Regions from separate parts of the Kosakonia oryzae genome, predicted to be linked through region 3. Evidence: predicted binding sites of a transcription regulator. Region 3 holds the regulator's gene; each other region holds the start of a gene.
The links. The regulator Fur, encoded in region 3, represses iron uptake genes when iron is present. The targets are predictions, from matches to a motif close to ATAATAATGAGAACNACTATCAA.
Positions count from the first base shown of each region.

Region 1: AWR26_RS20085 (TonB-dependent receptor domain-containing protein) is a predicted target of Fur. The motif match lies at 2,626-2,648, and genes of this name have one in related genera.
Region 2: sufA (Fe-S cluster assembly scaffold SufA) is a predicted target of Fur. The motif match lies at 2,567-2,589, and genes of this name have one in related genera.

Region 1 is NZ_CP014007.2:4,223,509-4,228,224, reverse strand. Features, by position in the region: gene zinT (metal-binding protein ZinT) at 1-311, opposite strand, end outside; gene AWR26_RS20105 (hypothetical protein) at 534-701, shown strand; fluoride riboswitch at 732-801, shown strand; gene crcB (fluoride efflux transporter CrcB) at 880-1,257, shown strand; gene AWR26_RS20095 (hypothetical protein) at 1,629-1,835, shown strand; gene AWR26_RS20090 (SelT/SelW/SelH family protein) at 2,254-2,538, opposite strand; gene AWR26_RS20085 (TonB-dependent receptor domain-containing protein) at 2,766-4,716, shown strand, end outside.
Region 2 is NZ_CP014007.2:3,038,725-3,043,440, reverse strand. Features, by position in the region: gene AWR26_RS14465 (EAL domain-containing protein) at 1-489, opposite strand, end outside; gene AWR26_RS14460 (alpha/beta fold hydrolase) at 1,285-2,070, opposite strand; gene sufA (Fe-S cluster assembly scaffold SufA) at 2,630-2,986, shown strand; gene sufB (Fe-S cluster assembly protein SufB) at 2,995-4,479, shown strand; gene sufC (Fe-S cluster assembly ATPase SufC) at 4,497-4,716, shown strand, end outside.
Region 3 is NZ_CP014007.2:3,778,063-3,782,778, reverse strand. Features, by position in the region: gene AWR26_RS17960 (beta-N-acetylhexosaminidase) at 1-1,828, shown strand, start outside; gene fur (ferric iron uptake transcriptional regulator) at 1,935-2,381, opposite strand; gene fldA (flavodoxin FldA) at 2,671-3,201, opposite strand; gene ybfE (LexA regulated protein) at 3,365-3,649, opposite strand; gene ybfF (esterase) at 3,780-4,553, opposite strand.

The DNA of each region.
Region 1 (4,716 bases), 450 kb from region 3:
TCGATGTTGGTCGCATAGCCTTTTTTGTAGTAAGCGCGGTACTCCTCCAACGTTTTGTCGCCGTGCTGCGCTTTTTTCTCCAGCACCGGATCGAGATCGCCGTTCAGCAGATAGGGGTTCAGCGATTGCCAGATCCCGTCCCAGTCCGACAGTGAGCGATCCTTGACATCTTTATCGTCAATAATGCCTTCGCTGGCTTTGCGTTCCACCTCTGTCAGCGGTTTTCCGTGGTGATGATCGTGCGCCATGCTCTGTGTGCTACTCAGTAATACGCCCATACCCAGAACAAAGGCGGATTTCTTCATGATCATACTGCGCTCCCTGATGATTTATTATGTAATGAAATGTTATAATATAACAATATTGGAAATCATCAATGCATGCAACTTCGCTTCGGTTATAAAACATGGCGTCATTTGTATATATTTAATAAATAAGTGATTTTTTATTTTCGCCGTTGCTATGGCACTATTGCCACTCTTTGCGCAGCGCCGTGTTTTCCTCTCTGTTGAAGCGGTTTTAAAGGGTGAGCAATGAGTTTCTATGCAATGACGATTCTGGCCTTTGGTATGTCGATGGAGTCCGTCGCCGCTGCCATTGGCAAGAGCACGGTGTTACAACGATGGGCGGAAGTGCCCGGCGGCGTGGGGCTGATGGGGATTGGCAGTTCAATTCTGGTTGAGCACTTAGGCTTACTGTAACTTGCCTCCATGGGCAAAATCATTAACAATGCGCCAGAAGGTGATGGCGTTCCACCTTACCCAACCGCTTCCTGGAGAAGCTGATGACGCCTGATATGACTCTTAAATGGAGGCATGTCGGGCGTTTTTCTTTTGTCCCTCCCGCATGCCTCAACATGATGTATTGATGAGGTAAAACATGCTGAAGTCTTTATTTGCCGTCATTGTGGGTGGTTCCGCAGGCTGTGTTATCCGCTGGCTGCTCTCTGTGCGTTTAAATGCGCTTTTTCCCAATCTGCCGCCGGGTACGCTGCTGGTTAACTTGCTGGGTGGCATGATCATTGGCGGCGCGCTGGCGTTCTTTACGCGTCAGCCGCATCTCGATCCCACCTGGCGATTGCTGATCACCACCGGTCTGTGCGGCGGCATGACAACATTTTCAACCTTTTCGCTGGAGATTTTTGCGCAGTTGCAAACGGGAAATTATCTGTGGGCAATGACCTCCGTGCTGGTGCACGTGCTGGGATCGTTGTTGATGACGGCGCTGGGTTTTACGCTGATTAACGCTCTGTATTGAGCCTGTGCGCAGGGGGAGGAAATATCTTCCCCCGCTCTTTAACCATAAAAATTACAGGACTATTGGCAACGCTTTTATTTTAATCTTGTGAAGATGTTTTTTCTGAATTTTTAAATAGCATCATGAGTGAGTATTGACTAATGATACTAAATAAGCAGAATTAGGAACGTTAACGCAACGGATACACACCCTATAGCCCGTAATAATTAATAAGAACAAGCGCTTTGGTAATATCAGTTGATGGAAAAATCTGATAGCGGGAAATATTAGATTTGTGCTTTTTTGTTTTATTTTGCGTACCAGGAAACGGTAAGCCAGAATGGTTCGCAGACCAGGTTTTTCGCCATTTACATGTGAGTCCGGAGTGGTTGATGGGCAAAGAACAAGAGAGTTATGGAATGCACGATTTTTTCAGAGGTGAGACTTCAGGCCCTGAAATGATTGAGCGCTATACGTATGTGAAAATTATTAATTTTGATGCAACTGACATGATTAATTTTGAGTTTTCAGCATATCAGAAATATTTTATTTCAATTCTGGCGAACCGCAAACCACCTGCCGAAAATAGCAAGCAATAATTTCCATTGCTGCGTGTAAAAATAAATTTATTGGCAGCGTAGAGAGCTCTCATTGTACTGCCCATATTGGATGAAAAATCCGAAAAAAAACCCTCAGACCCAGGAAATCCGCTCTGTGTCTGAAGGCATGCAAATGCATCTTCGTTACTAACAATGAGCGTGCTAACAAATTGTAAAACTATGATCAGAGTACCCCTATAAAACAGGGAGTTGTAATGAAAATAAAAGATCTTTGTGAATGAATATTTTCATCATTAGTACATTGAAGTTATTGATAATCTGATCATATTTCATCCATTCCGACGTTTGAAACCCTGGTGTCGCACTTGCAGCCGTCCTTGTGGACGGCTTTTTTTTACCTGCTAACCGCGATGCGCATCAATTGCTGCCTACGCAGCCTGCTACCTTCCGTACGCGCTTAATCGCTTTTTTTCTCTACGTGCCCAAGCGGTTTTTCCGGGAAGCAGTAGTCGCGCACGCGGCGTTTTAACTCTGCAGCATCGGGAAAACCGCCTTCCTGCTTGCGATCCCAGATGACTGTGCCATCGATATCAATCACAAAAATGCCGCCGGTGCCGGGGATCAGGCGCACCGAGCCAAGATCGGTATTGAACGTATGCAGCAGTTCTTGCGCCATCCAGCTGGCGCGCAGCATCCAGTTACACTGCGAGCAATAATGTAACGTAATCGCCGGTTTGTTCATTTTCTCGTCCCTCCAAAAGGCGAATCAGACAGCAAAGTGTATGCAAAGTGCGGACACAAAGGTGAGAAGTTTATGAACTCATTGCAAGTGATAATCATTATCATTAATATCTAAGCTCATAACATAACGATAACCTGCTTTTTGTCCTGACCTATTCTCGTTTCGTGGAACGACTGGAAGTAAGACGTGAGCCTGATACTAATAAATGCTAAGGCTTACAAAACATTATGTGTAAATCGCAACTTTCTCCGCGTCGCTTCAGGAAGCGCGTGCTGGTGACTTCATTACTCGCAGCCCTGTATCAGAACACCGCGCTGGCAGCGGATACCGATACCTCGACGACTACCGCAACGAATGCGAAACAGGATACGGCCGAACAGTTGGTCGTTACGGCGCCCGCACCGGTGCTGAAAGCGGGAAGCAGCCATTCCGTTAGCGCACAGGATTTACAGAACAAAGGCGCGAATGATTTCGGCTCAATCATGCGTTACGAACCGCTGATCAGCGCGACCGGCGCAAGCGGCGGTTCTGGTAACGGCAAAAGCGGTTTTGACCGTGGCGGCTACACCGGTTACAACATTCGCGGCCTGGAAAGTAACCGCGTGGGAATCGATGTTGATGGCATTCCGCAGCCGGATGCAACCGGCCGCAGCTACGTCAGCCGCGCGGGCCTGAACACCTTCGGCATTGGCCGTGACTATATCGATCCGTACATGTACGGCAATGTGGATATTCAGTCCGGCGCGACGCCTACCGATCAAGCGAACACCTCGATTGGCGGCAACGTCTCCTTCCGCCCGAAATCACCGGACGACTATCTGCGCCCGGGCAAAAATAGCTACTTTGGCTACCAGAGCGATTATGATTCTGCCGACCGTAGCTGGCACAACGGCGTGACCGGCGCGGCAGGGGATGAAACCCTGCGCGGTATCTTTGTTTATAGCCGCCGCGATGGTCAGCAAACCCGCAACAACAGTGGCTCCATCGATGCGTACCCGGCGAACTGGCACTCCGATGCGATGATGGCCTCCGGTATCTGGCAGCCCAACGATGAGCATAAACTGACCGGCACGCTGGATTACTACCACAAAACCAATCACACCCATTACGACTCATGGAACAGCAGCGGCAGCACCATCCTCGGCGATGCGCAGCAAACCAGCCAGACCCGCCGCTGGGGCGTCAGCCTGAAAGATGACTGGACGCCAATGAACGACTGGCTGGACAGCATGTCCAGCAAAGTTTATTACCAGCACACCGAAGCGCATGACCGCACTTACATGCCGGACAGCACCACCGCCACCATGGAAACGGTGTACTCCAATTACGATACCGATACCTGGGGCATACAGAATGCGCTGGCGAAAACCCTTGGCCGCCACGATCTGAGCGCCGGTTTTAATGCCAGCACCACCAAAACCAAACGTCCGTTTAACCAGTCGCCGGTGCCGAGTATCTACAGCGAAATCATGCAGCCGGAAGCGGACAGCAAAAGTTACACGCTGGGCGCATTCGTGCAGGATCAAATTAACTTCGATGCAGATGGCCACCATTTCGCCATTATTCCTGGCGCGCGCGTCGTTCATCAATCCATCAAGCCGGAGAACCTCTCCAGCCTGACCACCAACAGCACCGCGCTGGATGAGTCCGAAGTTTCTACTCTGTACGGGAAAAATTCCGACACCCAACTGTTGCCGTCGTTAACCTTCCAGTACGACATCACGCCGCGCCTGATGACCTACCTGCAATACAAGCGCGGTGCAGAGTTCCCGAATGCCAGCCAGCTTTACGGCTCCTGGAACCTGGGTTCCAGCTATGCGGGTCGCCAGCAGTATGCGCTGATCGGCAATACCGATCTGAAAACCGAAACCAGTAATAACCTCGAATGGGGTATGAAAGGGGAGGTCACCGAAGGCGTTACGTTGCATACCGCGCTGTTCTACAACAGCTATAAAAACTTTATCGCGTATACCCGTTATACGCGTGCCAATAACCCGGATAAATTCACTAACGTTCCGTCGAACATCTACACCACTTATCAGGCGGAAAACCGTGATAAGGCCTTTATCTACGGCGGTGAAATCAGCGCGAAATTTAACTTTGGCACCTGGTTTGAGCAGGTCGATGGCCTGAGCGCCACGCTGGCTTACGGTTACACCGAAGGGAAAGCGAAATCCA
Region 2 (4,716 bases), 740 kb from region 3:
CATGCGCAGGCTGTCGGCAGATTCTTTCCGCGTGCCAAAATCCTCTAACGAGAGCATAAAACCATAGGTTCTCGCCTGCTGTAAAAACGCCTGACGATGCATCTGTGGTGTATCCGTCAGCCACTCGCCAACCTCAATCTCAATGCGTTGCGGCGCCACGTGATGATCCCCGCACTGCTGGTAAAGGCTGGCGAGGTACGCCATATCGTTCATTAACTGAGCGGGGAGTTTGAATGAAACCGTGATGCCTTCTTTCATTTTCAGCAGTTCACAGACGGTCTCAAACAAAAAATCGCTAATGGCTTGAATGGTTTCTCTCGCAAGAATATCGAAGGATTGTTCTACTGGAAGCCAACGATCGCTGGCATTATAAATTTTGGCAAGAACTTCGTAGCGGAAAATAGTTTTCCCGGAAAGGTGCATGACGGGTTTGAACTCTGCGGTAACGCTAAGTTTTTTGTCCGCAATTTCCAATGTTTTTATATTCATTATCCCTTATTCAGCTCCCCACTCACAAGAACAGGTCTAACCACTATATAATTTTTCAATTTTACACAACTAATCATAAACTTTGAAAATTGTTTTGAATGATCGATCCTCTCTTTTCGATAGTCTGTATCTATTGCTATTATTAAAATGATCGCTTAAATCTATAAATAAAGATGGCCTTTTGTTTTAGGTATTTTTATTGTGTCAGGCTTATCAGCTAATTATTTGCGTTTTGTATTATTTATCTCCTTGTTTTTCTCCAGGAAAGTGGACTCAACGCAAATTAATACGCTCTTATCGCCTGCGGCAGGATTTGCCAAAAGCGTAAACTTTAATGCACATCACCTCTTTTGATCCTGATGCTGATCTGCTACTGCTTCACCCGGCACGATCCGTTGTTCATTTTTTTTGACCGTTTTTCTGTCATAGATGATGTCTTTAAACATGTATTTTTAATATTTTTATTGGCGCAGAAAGCGGAGCGAAAAAATAAAAGAACCTTTTATGGCATATCATTCTCGCTTTCGCCTGCCTATGAGCGGCAAAGCGTTAAATATGCTCAGAAAGCGTAAATAAACCTTTTCAAATTTGCGATTAATGAATTTCGCCTGCAAAGAACAAGTGCAGTAGAGCCTGGAAATAACAAAATCTCGTCGCGGTATTTTTATACGCTATTGCCGTACGTCCAAAAAACGTGCGTGAGCCGTGGGCGTCACAAAAGGGAATTGAACTCTGGCGGTGAGACTGTGCGATCTCCACTCGCCGTCGGTGGGGAGTGGAGTATCACCCGGAGGGTTATAAATGTCTGGAGAGGAAATCCTCAATCAAACGCAGTACCTCCCCGGGGTTTTCGCGGTTGCTGATATGCGCAGCATTCGGGATCAGCGTAAAATCGCAGCCCAGCTTTTCTGCCATCAGGCGACCTTCGACCGGCGGCCTCGGCAGATCCAGTTCACCAGTGGCAACCTGTGTCGGACAGCGAATGGAATCCAGCACGGAAAGCCTGTCCGGGCGACCAAAAATCTGTTTGCCGAGCGGGACGATACTGCCGCGCAGCTGTTCTGCGGTGAGTGAAGAGAGATACGCGGTGAGCTGCTGAACATCCGCCGGTGCGGCATGCTGTGAATAAAATTGCCCGACGATGTAATCCAGCATGGCAGGCGGAATGACGCCAGCGGTGTCAATGGCGTTGAGCATGCCGAAGTAGCGCTCGCGCGCTTCACTGGTTTCATCACCGATAAAGGTATCAAACAGCATTAACGCTTTTACCCGCTGTGGCACTGCGGCAGCCAGTTCGGCTGACCACATGCCGCCAACGGACAACCCCACCACCGCGAACTCCTCAATCTGCAACGCATCCATCAGCGCCAGATGATCGGCGGCCAGATCCACCAGCGACGTTGTTGATGCGGGCAGGGCGGGCGATTCTCCGTGGCCCCACAAATCCGGCGCGATCACGCGGAATTGTTTAGCCAGAGCTTCAATCTGCGGTGACCACATCGATTTATCGAACAGATAACTGTGGCCGAGTAAAACGGGAAATCCTGAACCGGTATCCAGATATGACATCGTAGCTTTCATTAACTCTCTCCATGTTTGCAGGGCGCAGCCCGGATTTAAACCAGGCGCTATCTTACAGGAGATATTTTCGCCGTGTCGGCTGAGAAAATCCTAATTACAGAGAAACGTCTTAAGCCGGGACGAAGACGTTGTGATAAATGGCGTCCTCTTTTCCATAGCGATTTCTGTTTATACCACCCTGGTTTTTATGGCGATTGATGAAGATGAAGCGGGCGGAAGCGCAGCGTGTGTGCTTGTTTTCTGCTGCTGGTAACTTTTTGATAACCCACTCCGTTTTTAAGGCGACTTTTTTTCGATCCTATCTCAAAAATAGGTATTGCCTATACATCTTATCTTTTTCACCGGACTGCCCGTGTCTGGCTGTCTAAAGTCATTATTTATCAATTTATTAAACAATTTTTCACTTATCTGTAATGCCTTTCAGCAACGTCTATGCTTATAGCAGCAGCCAAAAAAGGGGCTAGCGGGGGAATAACCCTGCGGGAAAGAGGTTGAAGTGAGAATTATTATCACTAACATAGCACTATGCCCTTCGAATCTGGTGATGTGAGGTAACGCGATGGAATCATTTAATCCGGAAGATTTTGCGTGGCGCGGGCTGACCATGACGCCTGCCGCTGCTGAACATATTCGTACGCTGGCCAGCAAACAGGCTGGCGTGCTGGGCGTGCGGCTCGGCATTAAGCAGACCGGCTGCGCGGGCTTTGGTTATGTGCTGGATACCGTGACGGAACCGAATGCCGACGATTTGCTGTATGAATTCGCAGGCGCGCGCCTTTACGTTCCGCTTCAGGCGATGCCCTTTATTGATGGCACGGAAGTGGATTACGTGCGTGAAGGGTTAAATCAGATCTTCAAATTTCATAACCCGAAAGCCCAGCATGAATGCGGCTGTGGCGAAAGCTTTGGGGTATAGGCGGTACTATGTCTCGTAATACTGAAGCAACTGACGATGTCAAAATCTGGACCGGTAACCTCAATTATAAAGAGGGGTTCTTCACGCAATTAACCACCGATGAGCTGGCGAAAGGCATCAATGAAGATGTTGTGCGGGCGATCTCGGCGAAACGTAACGAGCCGGAGTGGATGCTGGAGTTCCGTCTGAGTGCCTTTCGTGCCTGGCTTGAAATGGAAGAGCCGCACTGGCTGAAAGCGCACTACGACAAGCTGAACTATCAGGACTACAGCTACTATTCGGCACCGTCCTGCGGTAATTGCGATGACACCTGCGCCTCGCAGCCGGGGGCTGTGCAACAGACGGGCGCGAATGCGTATCTGACCGATGAAGTGGAAGCCGCGTTTAACCAACTGGGCGTACCGGTGCGTGAAGGCAAAGAAGTGGCGGTGGACGCCATTTTTGACTCGGTTTCCGTTGCCACCACTTACCGCGAGAAACTGTCGGAGCAGGGCATTATTTTCTGCTCGTTCGGTGAGGCAATCCACGATCATCCGGAACTGGTGAAAAAATACCTCGGCACGGTTGTGCCGTCGAACGACAACTTTTTTGCCGCGCTGAATGCTGCTGTCGCCTCCGATGGCACGTTCATTTATATCCCGAAAGGCGTGCGTTGCCCGATGGAGCTGTCCACCTATTTCCGTATCAATGCGGAGAAAACCGGCCAGTTCGAACGTACTATTCTGGTGGCCGATGAAGGCAGTTACGTCAGCTATATCGAAGGTTGCTCCGCGCCGGTTCGCGATAGCTACCAGCTTCACGCGGCAGTGGTGGAAGTGATCATCCACAAAGATGCCGAAGTGAAATACTCCACTGTGCAGAACTGGTTCCCCGGCGACAACAACACTGGCGGCATTCTTAACTTCGTCACCAAGCGTGCGCTGTGCGAAGGCGAAAATAGCAAAATGTCATGGACGCAATCAGAAACCGGTTCGGCCATTACGTGGAAATATCCGAGCTGCATTCTGCGCGGCGACAACTCGATCGGCGAGTTCTTCTCCGTGGCGCTGACCAGCGGACATCAGCAGGCCGACACCGGCACCAAGATGATCCACATCGGCAAGAACACCAAATCGACCATTATTTCGAAAGGGATCTCGGCCGGGCATAGCCAGAACAGCTATCGCGGGCTGGTGAAAATCATGCCGACGGCGACGAATGCCCGCAACTTTACCCAGTGTGATTCGATGCTGATCGGCCCGGACTGTGGTGCGCATACCTTCCCGTATGTTGAATGCCGTAATAACAGCGCCCAGCTTGAACACGAAGCCACAACCTCGCGCATTGGTGAAGATCAACTGTTCTATTGCCTGCAACGCGGTATCAGCGAGGATGATGCTATCTCAATGATTGTTAACGGTTTCTGTAAAGACGTCTTCTCCGAGTTGCCGCTGGAATTTGCCGTTGAAGCGCAAAAACTGCTGGCTATCAGCCTTGAACACAGCGTCGGTTAAGAGTTAAAGGATAATAAATGTTAAGTATCAAAGATTTGCAGGTAAGCGTTGAAGACAAAGCAATCCTGCGTGGTTTGAGTCTGGACGTTCGTCCTGGCGAAGTGCATGCCATCATGGGGCCGAACGGTTCCGGGAAAAGTACGCTCTCTGCAACTCTCGCCGGGCGTGAAGATTATGAAGTCGTCGGCGGCAGCGTGGAGTTTAAAGGCAAAGATTTACTGGAGCTGTCACCGGAAG
Region 3 (4,716 bases):
TGAAGCCATATCGGGTGCCTATCAGTTGCATATTGGGGCAAATGAGGCGGTAATCACTGGCTTTGATCAGGCTGGCGTGTTCTACGGCCTGCAATCTTTGCTGTCGCTGATCCCTTCCAGCGGCGAGCAGAAAATTGCACGGCTTGAAGCAAAAGACGCACCGCGCTTTGATTATCGCGGTATTCAGCTTGATGTGGGACGTAACTTCCACAGCAAAGATGCCGTACTGCGCCTGCTGGATCAGATGTCAGCTTATAAGCTGAACAAATTCCACTTTCACCTTACTGATGATGAAGGCTGGCGTATTGAGATCCCCGGTCTGCCTGAGCTGACCGACATCGGCAGTAAACGTTGCCACGATCTGAGCGAGAAAACCTGCCTGCTGCCGCAACTGGGTTCCGGCCCGGACAGCAACAACAATGGCAGCGGCCACTTCAGCCGTACCGATTACATCGACATACTGAAGTACGCGAAAGCGCGACAGATTGAAGTGATCCCGGAAATTGATATGCCGGCGCACGCCCGTGCAGCCGTGATCTCAATGGAAGCACGCTATGACCGCCTGATGAAAGAGGGTAAAGAGAAAGAGGCGAATCAGTACCGTTTGCTTGATCCGACGGACACCTCTAATACCACCGGGGTACAGTTCTATAACCGTACTGGCTATCTGAACCCTTGCCTCGATTCGTCGCGCAATTTCGTCGATAAGGTGATTGGCGAAATCCAGCAAATGCACAAAGAAGCGGGCGTACCGCTGAACACCTGGCATTTTGGCGGTGACGAAGCGAAAAACATCTATCTGGGAGCGGGTTATACCGACCAGAAAAAACCGGAAGCGGGCAAAGGCATCATCGATCAGAGCAACCAGGACAAACCGTGGGCGAAGTCTCAGGTCTGCCAGACCATGGTCAAAGAGGGTAAGGTTGCAGATGTTGAGCATCTTTCCAGCTACTTTGGTATTGAGGTTAGCAAGCTGGTGAAAGCGCACGGTATCGGCACCATGCAGGCATGGCAGGATGGCCTGAAAGATGCCAAAAATGCCGCCGAGTTTGCCACCGATCACGTCAATGTTAACTTCTGGGATACGCTCTACTGGGGCGGTTTCGATTCGGTAAATGACTGGGCGAACAAAGGGTTCCGCGTCATTGTCTCGAACCCGGACTATGTTTACCTCGACTTCCCGAACGAAGTCCACCCGGCGGAAAGCGGCTACTACTGGGGCACGCGCTTTAGCAATGAGCGCAAGATCTTCAGCTTTGCGCCAGACAACATGCCGCAAAATGCTGAAACCTCACTGGATCGTGATGGCAATCCATTCAACGCGAAATCAGATAAACCATGGCCTGGAGCCTATGGTCTTTCTGCTCAGCTGTGGAGTGAAGTGGTACGTACCGACAACCAGATGGAGTACATGATTTATCCACGCATGATTGCGGTCGCAGAACGTGCCTGGCACCGCGCCGGTTGGGAACAGGATTATCAGGCCGGTCGCGAGTACAAAGGCGGTGAAACTCATCTGGTCGATGTAAAAGCGCTGGATAAAGACTGGACCCGCTTTGCAAATCTGTTAGGTCATCGTGAACTGGCAAAACTGGACAAAGCCGGTATCAACTATCGCCTGCCTGTACCGGGCGCGCGCGTGGTTGGCGGCAAGCTGGAAGCCAATACCAGCTTCCCGGGAATGGTCGTGGAATATTCTACGGACGGCGGTAAAAACTGGCTGCGTTATGATGATAAAGCGCGTCCGCAGGTAAGCGGGGAAGTGCAGATCCGTACCGCCAGCCCGGACGGCAAACGTTTCAGCCGTGTGGATAGTGTGAAAGCGTAATTATTGTTGAAGTAATCTGCCCGGCGGCGAAAACCTGTCGGGCATTTTTGTTTCTGCAGGGCAAAAAAAAAGCCAACCTTAAGGTTGGCTTGAGTATGAAAAGGGGTTATTTCGCGTCGTGCGCGTGTTCATCTTCGCGGCAGTCACCCTCGGCGCAGTGGCCATACAGGTAAAGACTATGGTTCGTCAGACGAATGCCATGTTTCGCGGCGATTTCACGCTGGCGCGCTTCGATGGAATCATCACTGAATTCGATCACTTTGCCGCAGTCGAGGCAAATCAGATGATCGTGGTGATGTTGCTGAGTCAGTTCAAAAACGGATTTCCCGCCTTCGAAATTATGACGGGTCACAATGCCGGCGTCGTCAAACTGGTTCAGTACACGATATACTGTTGCCAGCCCGATCTCTTCGCCCATGTCGATCAGTCGTTTATATAAATCTTCCGCACTGACATGATGGTTATCCGGTTCCTGAAGCACTTCCAGGATTTTTAACCGAGGAAGCGTGACTTTCAGGCCAGCCTTCTTTAATGCGGTATTGTTGTCAGTCATGCGGAATCTGTCCTGTTGCTATACGATTCACTTCCTCAATGGAAGTTAGAAGGAATGCACCTGGGATAATGCGTCTCATTATAGAACTGCCATGGCTAAATGAAAACTGCAAGTCCTCAAGTAAAGTAAGCTTTTAAAACGTGGTGTCACCAGCAACTCCTGTGCTTCATGACACCACTTTAGCAGGGCTTATTGTACAGCGATGGAGAAAAAAGTTAAAAATTTGTAGCAATTATTTCCATTGCTTTTACCTATTAATACTACGTAACCCACAGATTACGCCGTAAAATCAGGCATTGATGATGTCATCAAGGTGCAGCTCTTCGCGAACTTGCTTAACCCATTTTTGTACACGTTCTGCGGTCATTTCTGGCTGACGATCTTCGTCAATCGCCAGACCAACGAAATGGTCATCATCCACCAGCCCTTTAGAGGCTTCGAAATGGTAGCCTGCAGTTGGCCAGTGGCCCACGATGGTCGCGCCGCGCGGCTCAATAATATCGCGGATCGTACCCAGCGCATCGCAGAAATACTCTGCATAGTCTTCTTGATCGCCGCAGCCAAACAGCGCAACTAACTTACCATTAAAATCAATCTCTTCCAGCGTCGGGAAGAAATCATCCCAGTCGCACTGCGCTTCGCCATAATACCAGGTCGGAATGCCGAGCAACAGAATGTCATATCCTTCGATATCTTCCTTGCTGCTCTTGGCAATGTCATGTACGTCGGCAACGTCCTTACCAAGCTGACTCTGAATCATTTTCGCAATATTTTCGGTGTTGCCGGTGTCGCTGCCGAAGAAAATACCTGTAATTGCCATGAGTAAAATAACCTCTTGAAACCTAATGAATATGATGGTGGCGCTCTGCCCACAGATAAGGGCAATCATAGCAGAACAGAGAAGCGCGCGAAAACAGCTATCGCCGCGGAGTGCACTGTATGACACATGAAAACGTAAAAATAAGAGAGGTGATTCGGAGTAATTACTTTCCGCGCAATGCGCTCAACTGTGCCAGCAGCATCTCTTCGATAAGTTCGCTGCGGCTCATGTCACGCGCATCGGCAAGTTCGTTTAACGCATCAACGGCTTCCACGTTCAGTTTTAACTCGACGCGTTTAAGCCCACGAACTTTATCGCGTTTTAGCTGATTGCGTTTGTTGATGCGTAACTGTTCATCACGCGAGAGCGGATTCGTCTTCGGCCGTCCCGGGCGACGCTCATTCGCGAACAGATCCAGGGTTGTACGGTCCGTTTGTTCTTTAGCCATGTTTAAGCATACTACGGGAAAGACAAGCAATCGGGCTGCCGCCCGGGCTGAATAGCGCGCCATCATACATCAGCATAACGGGCGCGCCAACGGGCGGACGCGTTCTGGCGACCGGTCGCCGCCTTTTTAATCAGTTTGACTTTTCAGCGAGATAACGATTAATTGCCCGCATCACCGCTTCAGGTTTTTCCGCATGCACCCAGTGGCCGGCGCCAGCAATCACATGCGCGCGCGCCTGCGGGAACTGTTCAAGCAAAGCGCTCCGGTACTGCTCTGTAACGTAAGGGGAGTTGCCGCCGCAGACAAACAGTGCCGGATAAGGCCATGCGGGAATGGTTTCCCAGCCGACAATATGCGGATATTGCTCCCACAACACCGGCACATTGAAACGCCACGCCCCCTCAACAAACGATTTCAGCAGAAACTGGATTACGCCTTCTTCTTTTATATGCTCGCGCATTAGCGAAGCCGCTTGCTGGCGCGTAGTGACCCGCGCGTCAGTGACCGCATTGATCGCGGCAAATATCTCGTCATGGCGGCGAACGTGGTAATCGACCGGTGCAATATCAATCGCCACCAGCTTTTCTACGCGCTCCGGCGCCAGCGCCGATAGCGCCATCACGGCTTTGCCGCCCATTGAGTGACCAATAAAGAGAGCTTTGTCGATGTGATGGTCATCCAGCGTATCCAGCAGATCTTGCGCCATTGCCGGATAGTTCATTTCGTCGGAACGGGGGGAAAGACCGTGGTTGCGCATATCAACCTGCACCACGTCGTACTCCTGCACCAGTTCGCGTGCCAGTACGCCGAGGTTATCAAGGCTACCAAACAGTCCATGGACAAGGACGACAGGAGAATTGTTGTGCGGATGTTGTGCAGATTGCGCTCGCGTATTCAATTTCATAGGAAAGTTCTTTTTTTCACTCTGGCGGGTTAGGTTATTATGGTGAACATTCTGCCGCCCGGCTGCAAGGTTAAGAATTACTCTTACTTTTGTCGCCATCCTGGTTTGACGCTATCCGCTGTTGAGATTTCACTTTATAATCCCAACACTTGTATTCAGATTA